Regions from separate parts of the Clostridium sp. DL-VIII genome, predicted to be linked through region 3. Evidence: predicted binding sites of a transcription regulator. Region 3 holds the regulator's gene; each other region holds the start of a gene.
The links. The regulator LexA, encoded in region 3, represses DNA repair genes until DNA is damaged. The targets are predictions, from matches to a motif close to CNAACANNTGTTNG.
Positions count from the first base shown of each region.

Region 1 (3,220 bases), 1.1 Mb from region 3:
TTATAAAGGAGCCAGCTGCAGCCTTCCACATCATATTTAAGCTCGAATACCTTCTCAACCTCCCCAATAACAGCACTGCAAGTAAACACCCACATCTTATTGCCACATAGCTTTTCCATATCTGTACTTATAAGCTTTCCTATTTTTATAACTTCACATTTGTTTTCTTCTTCAATTCTAAATCTTATGGGGTTTATTTTTCCATCTTTCTTAAAGTAAGCTATCATTTCTATTTTCTTAGAAATAACCTTCATTTTCTGCACTTCCCTTACAATATGCTGCTCATCATTGGATAATATTCATCTGAACCTGTTCCACCATTTAGTGGTTTTACTCCTGAATGTAAGAAGGTTGATCTCATAACAGCTTCCTTTCCATATTTGTTTCTTAAAGCATCTAAAGTCTTATCCAATTTCCTCTGTTTTTCATTTTTTTCGAAATCAAATAAAGTTTCCTGAACATATGAGTTAGCACAAAGTTTTGTAACTCTTACTCCTAGCTGCCTTATTTTTTCACCTTTCCAAACTTCTTTAAAGGCTTCTTTTATTCCCTCAAAGATTACATTTGTTGAATCAGTATTACTCTTTAATGGCTTTTGATGAGAATAATAAGCAAATTGATTAGTCTTAACGCTTACAACTACCAAGCCGCAAAGACTGTTACTTTCCCTAAGCCTCATAGCAACACTTTCTGTAAGGGACAATAATATTTTAAAAGCTTCTTCCATAGTTTCAACATCATAAGAAATTGTAGTTGAATTTCCTATTCCCTTAACTTCTAAATAATTAGATTCTCTTATTTCTGAATTATCAATTCCATTAGCATATTCATAAATAAGCTTTCCATGAGAATGTAGTTTATTTATTAAAAGGTTCACATCGCTATGAGCCAGCTCACCTATTGTATTAATATTTAATTTCTTAAGCTTAGCTGCACTTGCCCTTCCTACCATGAATAAATCTTCAACTGGTAAATCCCACATTTTAAGTGGTATTTCTTCTTTAAATAAGGTATGAATAGTATTTTTAGGCTTAAAATCACTGGCCATTTTTGCAAGTAACTTATTTGTTGAAATCCCAATGTTGCAATTAAAACCAAGTTCTTGTGTTATCCTCATTTTAATTCTCATTGCTATTCTTTTATAATTTTCTTTAAAATGAGTAGCATCTATAAAACATTCATCAATACTGTATCTTTGAATTTTAGAAGAATATTCACTAAGCAGCTTATATAATGCATCGCTTGACCTTACATACCAATTATAATCTGGAGGGTAGACTACAAGATCTCTGCATTTAAGCCTTGCTGAATATATTGGCTCTCCAGTCTTTATCCCATATTTTTTCGCTGGTATTGAAGCTGCAAGTATTATCCCATGTCTGTTTTCTTCGCTACCACCAATTACTGAAGGTATCTTTCGTATATCAAGCTCACTTCCATATTGCAAAAGCTTAACTGCAGTCCATGAAAGATATGCTGAATTCACATCAATATGAAAAATTATTTTATTTTTCTCATTAACCATATAATCACTCCAAACATACGTTCTTATAGATATTATATTGAACATATGTTCTGTTGTAAAGGGGGATTATTGATTTATATCTGATTCGCAGTAATCTTCCATGCCATCACATCTCACATTATATTTATGATATACATTAATATCGTTCCAACTATAATCAATGTTAATAATTTCTCCGAGTGATACTCCTGCTGATTTTGATATTATTAATGCTTTATTTTTAGCATCTGCTACTAATCTTTCTAATAAAAGTTCTTTTATTTTTTAACAAGCTGACCCGCATAAAATACCATTGAAAAACTCTTACCAGACCCTTAAGTATGCCAAACAACACCAATCTTTCTATCACCTTCTGTTCTACTAGCAATCTTAGTTTTTTCAACTGCTTTTTTTACTGCAAAATATTAATGATAACCTGCTAAGATCTTAATTATGGTTTTTTTATCTCCAATTTTATTTCCTTCAGCATCACAATCTGATTTATTAGATTCTTGGAATAATATAAAGTTTTCTATTATGTCTAGAATTCTGTCTTTACCTAACATCCCTCTAAGCATTACCTCATATTGAGGTATATCTAGACTAGCAATATCTATTCTGTCAATGCTTCCCCAATTCATAAATCTTTCTTCATCAGAAGTTATAGTTCCAACCTTAGCATTTATCTTTTTCTTTTAAGATTGTTGACCATCTCTTAATTCTTAATTATTAAAACATGTTTTTATTCTCTACTATAAAATCTTTTTGATTTTCTATATATTGAGTTAATGGTTTGATATTATCTTTTGAAGCAGCCCCTAATGCTTTTCTGTATTCATCAGCTGATTCACCGTTCATGTATTTTAGTTCCAATCTATTATCTAGTAACTGTTTTAAATATATAAATCGTCCTATTCTGCCATTGCCATCTTGAAATGGATGAATGACTTCAAATTCTAGATGAAATATTGCTATATCCTCTATTGTTACTTTTCCTAATGAATTAAAATTATTTATCAAGGCATTTAACTTATCTTCAACTTCCAAAGGACTTGATGTTTCAAAATCAGCTCCTAGTATTTTATTTTGATATTTTTTAAATACTCCAGCAAGTCCCATATCATATAAGCTAGTTCTATACATTAAACTTCCATGCCATTCCTTTATCATGTCTAACGTAAGCTTTTTATCTAAAGTATCAATTACCATATCAAATGTATAAAAGGAATTTACTGTTTCTTGAACATCATCTAATTTATGAGTTCCTTGGACTATATTTTTTTCAAATAAAAGCTGCAATGCTTCTGTTGTAAAAGTACTTCCTTCTATTTTATTTGAATGATATATGAAATCATATTTTAATACTTCATTTAAGGAATTATGAATTCCTTTAGTTTCTTTTAGTACTTGCTGAAATTTTTTATAATCTATGCTTTGCATTTTTACACCACCCTTTTTAAATTGAGAATTACTATTTTTTACATTTATTTCTTTATTAATAATATTATTTTTTCTTCCTTATCCCTAATAAATTGTTATTAATTGTCCATTTATTTCTATAAGCTGATTAAATTAATCTTTTTCAATTTCAACTTGATTCCCTTCCCCACTTTTCACTTACTAATATATAGTTATAAAAACATATTTCAATACTTCATTTAAAGAATTGTGAATTCCTTTATCTCCATTTCTTGTTTTCTATCCAAAATCTCAAGT
Region 1 covers NZ_CM001240.1:2,583,858-2,587,077, reverse strand. The annotation lists gene CDLVIII_RS11855 (hypothetical protein) at 1-254, opposite strand, end outside; gene CDLVIII_RS11850 (DNA polymerase IV) at 269-1,525, opposite strand; gene CDLVIII_RS31235 (hypothetical protein) at 1,930-2,145, opposite strand; gene CDLVIII_RS11840 (Fic family protein) at 2,234-2,944, opposite strand.
Region 1: the regulator LexA is predicted to act here: its motif matches at 1,536-1,549, upstream of CDLVIII_RS11850 (DNA polymerase IV).

Region 2 (3,220 bases), 1.6 Mb from region 3:
ACCTTTGCTTCTACTTGATCTACCTCAAGCATTCTTTCATTGATTGTTTCATCCTTTTTCTCAAGAAGCTCACTTTTCTTATCAAGTGCCTCTTCTCTTTGAATTATTCTTCTTTCAAGCCTTTGAATTTCATTTCTTCTGTCCCGAGATTCCTTATCAAAATCACTTCTTAATTTATGAAGTTCTTCCTTTGCCTCAAGGATTGCTTCTTTCTTTTTAGCTTCTGCATCCCTTTTGGCTCTGTTTAAAACTTCTTCTGCTTCTTTTTCAAGCGATTCTATCTTAGTCTTCGATATATTTTGAATCGTTTTATAAACCACTATTCCTAATATTAGTAAGACTACTATATCTACTAATATAATTACTGCTAGTTGCACATAAACACCTCCTAATTTATTATTTCTCATTATATTACTAACAAGAAAGTATAGTAAGGTGTCATATTCTTCTCACTGCATTTGGAATATGATAAACCAGTATTCCTTTTTATTCTATATTAAAAACAAAATTATGTCAAGTTTACTCATATAATGGCTATCCCTCGTATCACATTGTTTTCGCCTATACTAAAGCATTGTAAATATAGCTACATATATGTTTAATCATACATGCAGCTATACTTATAATTCAACCTATTAATATATTATGAAGTGAAATTATTTTTATTCATACCTTAGTTAAATTTATTTTTATTTTTCTACTTTCTCTTCAATACTTTCACTTATCTCATCATTAGCATTCTCGATTTTTTCTTCTGATTTGTTTATTTTAATCAATTCTGCAGGTGGAAGATTATATTTTTCTCTAATTTGATTTTCTATATCTAACGCTATTTCTGGATTTTCCTTTAAATACAACTTAGCATTTTCTCTTCCTTGGCCTAATCTTATATCATTATAAGAAAACCAAGCGCCGCTTTTTTGAACTATCTCTTCCTTTACTCCAACATCTACGATATTTCCATATCTTGAAATACCTTCATTGTACATAATATCAAACTCTGCTTGTTTAAATGGTGGTGCTACTTTATTTTTAGTTACCTTTATTCTTGTTCTGTTACCGATTATCGCATCACCTTGTTTTATTGAATCTATTCTTCTAATATCAAGTCGCACTGATGCATAGAATTTTAATGCTCTTCCTCCAGTTGTTGTTTCTGGAGATCCAAACATTACTCCTACTTTTTCTCTTAACTGATTAATAAATATAGCAACACAATTAGTCTTATTTATTGTTCCTGCAAGTTTTCTTAAGGCTTGAGACATAAGTCTTGCTTGAAGCCCAATATGCGAATCTCCCATTTCTCCTTCAATTTCAGCTTTTGGTACTAACGCGGCAACAGAGTCTACTACTAAAACATCAATTGCGCCAGAACGAACTAGAGCTTCTGCAATTTCAAGTCCTTGCTCTCCTGTATCAGGCTGAGAGATTATTAAACTATCAACATCCACACCAAGTTTTTGGGCATAGCTAGGATCTAATGCATGTTCAGCATCTATATATCCTACAGCTCCGCCTTTTTTTTGTGATTCTGCTGCTATACTAAGTGCAATTGTAGTTTTACCTGAACTTTCTGGTCCATAAATTTCAATAATTCTTCCTTTAGGTACTCCACCAATTCCAAGGGCTATATCTAAATCTAGGCATCCAGTTGATATAGCATCCATATTAGAAATATTATGATCACCCAATTTCATTACTGAACCTTTACCAAATTGTTTTTCTATATGACTCATAGCACTTTCAATTGCTTTTAACTTTTCTGCATTTATATTTCCCATAATACTAATAGCTCCCTTCTATCGAACTTATGTTCTGTATTTATTATAAATTAATTCTAAACTATAGTCAATAATTAATTCTAGGCATATACAAAGAAAATAATAGTGTAAAATATGCAAGCTACTCTGCTATTTTTTTGAATGCACCTTATAAAAAGTCCCTTCTTTAACTGTTAAAGAAGGAACCATTTAATTTATATCCAATTTTATATATTCTTAAACATAAAATTTTTATTTTTTCATATTTTTAGCTATAGCTTCTACTTATCATAAGAAACGGCTTCTTTATTCTTCTTAAAATAGTCATAGCCAGAAATTAATGTTACAATAACCGCAAGCATAAGAGCTACTGTAGGCACTATGACAAAGAATTTTTTTAAGTAGTAATTATCTATTGTAAAAATATTCAATAATTTTGCATCATGTATGTTTATTTTTAATAATAATAAAATTATTGCTATTATTTGAATAACTGTTTTTATTTTTCCCCACCAGCTCGCTGCTATAACTCTTCCTTGTGCTGCTGCTATTGATCTTAAGCCTGAAACTGCAAATTCACGGGCGATTATAACAACTGCTGCCCATGATGGTACCACATGCACTTCAACCAAAGAGATTAAAGCCGCTGTAACTAATAATTTGTCTGCTAAAGGATCCATAAATTTTCCAAAATTTGTTATTTGATTCCTACTTCTAGCAATATACCCATCAAGCTTATCAGTTAATGAAGCTAAAATGAATATAAATGTAGCTATAAAACTACCATAAGGTATATCTCTCACGGCTATAAATATTAAAAATACAGGAACCAAAACTATTCTAATTAGGGTTAACTTATTTGCAAGATTCATCCACAACAACTCCCACTAAATCATAATCCATATTTTCAATTATCTTTACTTTTATAAACTCACCATTATCTATATTTTTTGATGATTCAAACAATACATTTGCATCTATATCAGGAGCCATTTCATAGTTTCTCCCATAATAATACTTACCATTATATCCCTCAACAAGAATATCATATAACTTTCCAATTTTCAATTTATTTATTTCTCCAGAAATATCTTTTTGTAATATCATTAATTCTTCTTCTCTTTTTTTCTTAACAGCCTCACTTATCTGCCCTTCCATTTTGGCTGCTGGCGTATCTTCCTCTTGTGAATAAGTAAATACTCCTACTTTATCAAGTTTGTATTCTTTTAAAAATTCCATGATTTCGTTAAAATCATCATCATTTTCATTTGGAAATCCCACTATAAAAGTTGTTCTTAAAACAATTTCTGGAACGTTTTTTCTAAGTTTTTGTATCTTATCTATTATATCTTGTTTACTTGTTTTTCTTCCCATAAGCTTTAAAATCTTATCACTTATATGTTGTATCGGTAAATCTAAATACTTTACAATCTTATTATTATTTGCGATTTCTTCTATAA
Region 2 covers NZ_CM001240.1:2,020,108-2,023,327, reverse strand. The annotation lists gene rny (ribonuclease Y) at 1-377, opposite strand, end outside; gene recA (recombinase RecA) at 690-1,781, opposite strand; gene pgsA (CDP-diacylglycerol--glycerol-3-phosphate 3-phosphatidyltransferase) at 2,042-2,632, opposite strand; gene rimO (30S ribosomal protein S12 methylthiotransferase RimO) at 2,616-3,220, opposite strand, start outside.
Region 2: the regulator LexA is predicted to act here: its motif matches at 1,804-1,817, upstream of recA (recombinase RecA).

Region 3 (3,220 bases):
ATTACGTAATTATTATGTGAAAAAAACGAAAATCTATTCATAGGATTATTCTTGAATTTTATTTCTGAGTCTTCTAACTCCAGGATACAGTTCTTCGGTCGCTTCATCTATATCTATATCCATTCCATCTAAGTATTCTATATGTTCAAAAGCATCAACATAGTCATCTTCATCATCAATAATCTTATCTGAAGATTTTCCGTACTTAGCATATATATCTTTTAAATCAAGACTTTCTTCATCAATTTCGCTTAGTTCATCCTTATCTAAAGAGGATTTTAAATCATTTAAAAATTCTTCTTCTAATAGCTCGTTTTGCTCCTGGCTTTTAGCGATATCTTCTATTTTAATTGCTTTTGTATCTATTCCATCTATTTCTAAACACTTACCACAATTATCACAAATTTTATTTTCGTAAATATCACAGTAGTCGTCATCGGTATATTTATATGTCATTTATAACACCTCGTTATCTATATTTGAATTTTTATTATACCAAAAACAATCAATCAAATCAAATAATAATTTATGATTTGTTATTTATAAAAACTTTTAATATTATTAACTAAATTATAGCATTCCATTCAATATATTTATTCAATATTGAAATTGCTTTTTCTAAATATTTTCTTTCTAGTTCTGTAAACCTGCCAAATTCAGCACTATCCAAATCAAGAACACCTATAAGCTTATCATCTCTTACTATAGGAATAACTATTTCTGAGTTTGAAGCCGCATCACAGGCTATATGTCCCTCAAAATTATGTACATCATTAACTAACAAAGTTTCTCTTTTTAATGCCGCTAAACCACAGACCCCCTTTCCTATTTCAATTTTTGTGCAAGCAGGCATGCCTTGAAATGGCCCTAATTTAAGAGCATTATCATTAACTAAATAAAATCCGCACCAATTTATTCTTCCTATTAATGCATTTATTAAGGCAGAGGCATTACACAGTTTAGTTATTGGTAAATCTTCATCACTAACTAACCCTTCGAGCATGATCAGCATATTATCTAATTTACTTTCAGTGCTCATATCTTCAAAAACTTTTATATCAAACATTTTTTATCACATCACCTTTTAAATTATTTTAATCTTTATATCATCATTAAATATAATACTATTTTTTTCTCCAAATGGGAATAATAATATTACGATGGTGACTTATCAAAAATCTGTGATGATGCAATCCTCAGAACATAGGTTTGCTATAGAAATTATTATATGCTATAATAATTAGAAGAATAGAGAGGTGTTTGTAATGTCAGACGAAAAAGATAAGCAATCAGAGATATATGAATTTTTAAAAACATATACAGAAAGTAAAGGTTACCCACCTTCCGTTAGAGAAATTTGTGAAGCTGTATCATTAAGATCAACTTCAACCGTTCATGGACATTTAAAAAGATTAGAGAGAAAAGGCATGATTAAAAGAGATCCCTCTAAACCAAGAGCTTTAGAAATAGCTGAACTTTCAGCACCTAAAAGGGAAATGATAAACATTCCTATCTTGGGCAAGATTACAGCAGGTCTTCCAATACTTGCAACTGAAAATATAGAGGATACTTTTACCTTACCATTAGATTATATAAAACATGATAATGAGCTTTTTATGTTGCGTGTATCTGGAAAGAGCATGATTAATGCAGGTATTAACGATAATGATTTAGCGATTATAGAAAGTGCGCAAAATGCTAAAAACGGAGATATAGTAGTTGCATTAATTGACGATAGCGCTACTATAAAGAGATTCTACAAGGAAAAAGATCATATTAGACTTCAACCAGAAAATGATGCAATGGATCCAATCATAGTAGATGATTGTAAAGTTTTAGGTAAGCTTGTTGGTATATTCAGATCCTTTATATAAATATCTTTATAAAATAAATTAATAAACTATCTAATTATCAAAGTTCTATTAAATTTATAGCTTTGATAACTCAGATAGTTTATTTTTATTATAATTTATTTATTTTAAAAGTAATATATTCTATAAAACATTCAATACTCTGCTTAATCCAATAAGTACTCCAATTTTACCATGATCAAAATTTAGCCCGCCTTGTATATAAGCAATATACGGTTCTCTAACTGGCCCGTCTGCAGATAATTCAATAGTTGAACCTGAAATAAATGCTCCTGCAGCCATAACAATTTCACTATCGTAACCAGGCATTGCCCAAGGCTCACACACTGCAAATGCATCTATTGGTGAACCTGCCTGTATACCACTACAGAAATTAACTAATTTTTTAGGATCTCCAAATTCTATTGCTTGTATAATATCTGTTCTTTTATCACTTGATGCTGGAAATACTTTAAAGCCTGCTATTTCCATTACACGTGCGCAAAAAATTGCTGTTTTTACAGCCTCTATAGCTACATGAGGTGCAGAAAATAACCCTTGATAAAAACTCCTCATAAGACCATATGTAGCGCCATATTCGCCACCCACTCCTGGTACAGTCATTCTATTTGCAGCAGCATCTACATATTCTTTCTTTCCAACTATGTATCCACCTCCTGGTGCAATCCCCCCTCCTATATTCTTCATAAGAGATCCTGCCATTATGTCAGCACCAAATTCAGTAGGCTCAACAGTTTCTATAAACTCACCATAACAATTATCAACGAAGATTATAACATCTTCACGAATTTCTTTAATACATTTAATCACTTCTGCTATTTGGGAAACTAAAAATGACTTTCTAGAAGCATAACCAGTACTTCTTTGAATATGTATAAGTTTTATACTCGAATCACTCTTTAAAGCCTCTTTAATTTTATCAAATTGGAATTTTCCTTCTTTATCTAAATCAACTATTTCTGTTTTTATTCCATATTCATCTAAAGAGCCCGGATTCTTTTTTTCTGATAAACCAAGTACACCTAATAAGGTATCATACGGAAGACCTGAAACGCAAAGTATTTTATCCCCAGGTCGTACATTACCAGCTATAGCACATCCTATAGCATGAGTTCCACTGACAAAATGCGGACGCACAAGACCAGCTTCAGTATTAAAAATATTTGCGTATACATTATCTAATGCATCACGACCTAAATCATCAAGACCATATCCAGTGGTATTCGTAAAATGTGAATCACTAATTTTTTCAGTTTGAAAAGCTCTTAAAACTTTGAGCTGATTAAATTCTCTAATTTCATCATATTCTTTAAATTGAGCTTCAGTGTCAGTTAAAGCCTGTCTATAAA
Region 3 covers NZ_CM001240.1:3,660,494-3,663,713, reverse strand. The annotation lists gene CDLVIII_RS16945 (hypothetical protein) at 46-456, opposite strand; gene CDLVIII_RS16940 (GAF domain-containing protein) at 566-1,066, opposite strand; gene lexA (transcriptional repressor LexA) at 1,266-1,874, shown strand; gene CDLVIII_RS16930 (methionine gamma-lyase family protein) at 1,995-3,220, opposite strand, start outside.

Region 4 (3,220 bases), 2.5 Mb from region 3:
TTTCTTATTAAACTTTCTTCATTATCAACATTTTCTTCAGCTAATTTATATGCTTCCCAGAGTTCTGCTTTAAGAGCATCAGCATTATCCTTCAATAAATCAAGTTCTCCGCCTTTTCTAACTCCAGTTAATTGTTTTTTCCTTTTTTCTAACTTTTCAATTATTTTTTTTACAGATGTGTTTTCATCTCCGGTGTTATATATATTTGTTATTTTTTCCATTATTTCTTCTTCTTTATCTTTTGAAACCATAACTCCTAATTGCCCTATAAATAAAGTTTTTATGAAAGTTGCCAGATTTATATCTAAAAAATACTTTCCTGGTTCATTTTTATTTTCAATTTCTATAATCTCGCCAGTTATCTCATCTAAGATTTCGCAAGTATCATCTTTTTTGGTTGCTCCAAAGCTTCTCTTTATGATATATCCTTTTTCTTCATGCTCTAATACTAGCTCACCAGAAATTTTTTCCCCAGTTAACGGTGAATATTTTTTTCTATCATTAAACTTTCCCCTTGAATTATCAATTCCATACAACCATATTTTAATGAAATTTTCAATTGTACTCTTTCCCTTTTCATTTTTTCCATAAATTAAATTAAATCCATCCTCAAAATCTAATCTTTTTTCTTTAAGTCCGGCAAAAGCTTTTATATTAACATTTTTAATTTTCAAAAAACTCACCTCTTTTACAAGATAAGATGTATCTCTTCATAAATTTTTCCATATGTTCACTTATACCAAGCATAAATCTACAACTCACAAGTTCATATGTTGTTAATTTATCCTTCATAAATTTTTACCTCTTCTCCCGAAATACTTTGAAGTCCTATTTTTAGCGCTAAGGTTATAAGTTCCTTTTCCTCTTCTGTCTCTGCGCTTTGCAGTTTATCATATATTTTCTTAGCAAACATGCTTTTAAGAGAATATCCCTTCATTAATTCACTCAAATTCAATTTAATTTCACTTTTATCTATAAGTTTTATAAAATAAAACTCTCCCTTAAGAAGATCTTGCAAAACTTCTTCATTAATTACAAATCCCTCGGATACCTGTCCACTTAAAATTATCTTATAAAAATTATTTTTTCTATAATCATTTGAAATTTCATTAACAATTCTGCTCTTTACCTCGCTATAGCCAAAACATCCTTCAATGTTTATCTCTTTTTCATAATAGTTTCTAATGGATGTTCTAATAAACTTACTTTCAAGAAATCTATCTTTAATCTCTAATAAAACTATTCCTTTATCTTCAAGTTCATCAAAACCTCTTCCTTGAGGACATCCACTATAGCTATAGTAAGTATTTTTTATTTTCTTTACTTCTGAAAATTTATGTCTATGGCCTAGTGCTATATAATCCATATTACTTTCCGCTATATCCTCTTCTGTAATAGGATTATACTCATTTCCATCTTTTATAGAAGCAACTTCACCATGTATGACCATTATATTGTTATAGTCCTCTACTCTTTTCACTTCTTTTAGCATAGATTTATTAACATGGGAAGTATTAAATCCAGCACCCCAAACTATAGTCTTTAGATCTTCTAATATTACTTTTTCCATCTTTCCCTTGAAAATATAAACATTTTCAGGCCAATCTACAATACTATAAAAAGATTTTTCATTAAATGGATCATGATTCCCTGGACTTATAAATACTTTAATGGTATTTATTTTTTCAAGACAATTTTTAATAAAATAAAGAGTAGTTTTATTTACAGATAAATTATCAAAAATATCTCCTGCAATTAAAAGAATATCTATTTCTTTCTCTAGTGAAATCTGTATTATCTTTTCAAAAACCTGTTTTAATTCTTCTTTACTTTTCAATGCTTCTTTAGGTGACATTCCACTAAAAGGCGTATCAAAATGTAAATCTGCTGTATGTAAAATCCTAATCTTTCTCATATAATCACCTATAATTATTCTATCGAACTTTTGTTCTAATTTTATCACGAAATTCACAATCAGTCCAAAATGTTTAAAATTTTAAGGCATATGAAAATAAAATTTAGTACACATAAAGAAGAGATACATTGCGCAACTGCGTAATGTATCTCCCTGATTTTAGAATATGATTATGTTATTTCAACATATTAGCTTTTGAATTTAATTTAAAATTTAATAACTTTAAACTAGATTCTGCTTTCATATTCCTTTACCATTCTTTTTACCATTTCTCCGCCTACTGAACCACATTGTCTAGAACTTAAGTCTCCATTATATTCTTTAAATGGAACTCCTAGTTCTTGAGCTACTTCTGTCTTGAATTTTGCCAAGCCATTTTTTGCTTCTGGAACTACTGTTCTATTACTATTGTGTGACATAACGATCCCCTCCTCGGTTAATATGGTATACATCAATAGACAAAATATTTTATTTCCCCTACCGACAATAGTATTTTAACCTTAAAGGTAACTTTTATTCTTATTAATATATGGTTAATCTTCAATATTAATCCTAATAATCCGAATTACTTCTTGTTATATTTCATATACTTTTCTTAAAAACATGTAATTCTTCAGTAAACTCAAATAATCATTATACCACCATTTCCTTTAATACAGCCTGTATATCCATTTTTAAATTAATAGAGATATCATTTTCATCATTAATTAAGCTATTTAATAAATCTATTGCTATCAAATTCATTTTATTAAGTTCTCTATCCATAATTAAATCTGCGCTTTTAATCCTTTTCAAGTATCTGTTCATATCTTTGAAAAATATGAAAATTTCATCTTTAATCATCTTTTTAGATACTGCTTCTGAATTTATGTCTAACAATCTTTTTCTTAAATCTATTACCTTTAGTGGAAACAATAAATACATTTTTTCTTCGAATAATCTTCTAAAATCATATTTCCAACCTTTAACTACATTTATTTTATATTTCATATTTTTTTTATTAAAACTTGGCTTGCGTTCATATACATCTGGTACTCGAACTTCTGAGTCTAATACTATCATGCATTTATCCTGACATTCTTTTAAGTTACTCATAATATTTGAATTATTTTTTCTTTTACTAAAAGTAACTATGTTCTTATTCGTTAAGTCCTTCTTACTTATTATTATTCCTAGATTCTCATAATCACTAATTTTAAATTGTATCTCATATTCAAAATTTCTATACTCATCCTGAGCGAAAATTTTAATATTATAATTTAAATTTTGAGAAATTACTATTTGACTATTTTCAATACATCTAAT
Region 4 covers NZ_CM001240.1:1,184,123-1,187,342, reverse strand. The annotation lists gene CDLVIII_RS05485 (AAA family ATPase) at 1-683, opposite strand, end outside; gene CDLVIII_RS32460 (hypothetical protein) at 664-792, opposite strand; gene CDLVIII_RS05480 (DNA repair exonuclease) at 782-1,915, opposite strand; gene CDLVIII_RS05475 (alpha/beta-type small acid-soluble spore protein) at 2,143-2,334, opposite strand; gene CDLVIII_RS05470 (hypothetical protein) at 2,549-3,220, opposite strand, start outside.
Region 4: the regulator LexA is predicted to act here: its motif matches at 1,939-1,952, upstream of CDLVIII_RS05480 (DNA repair exonuclease).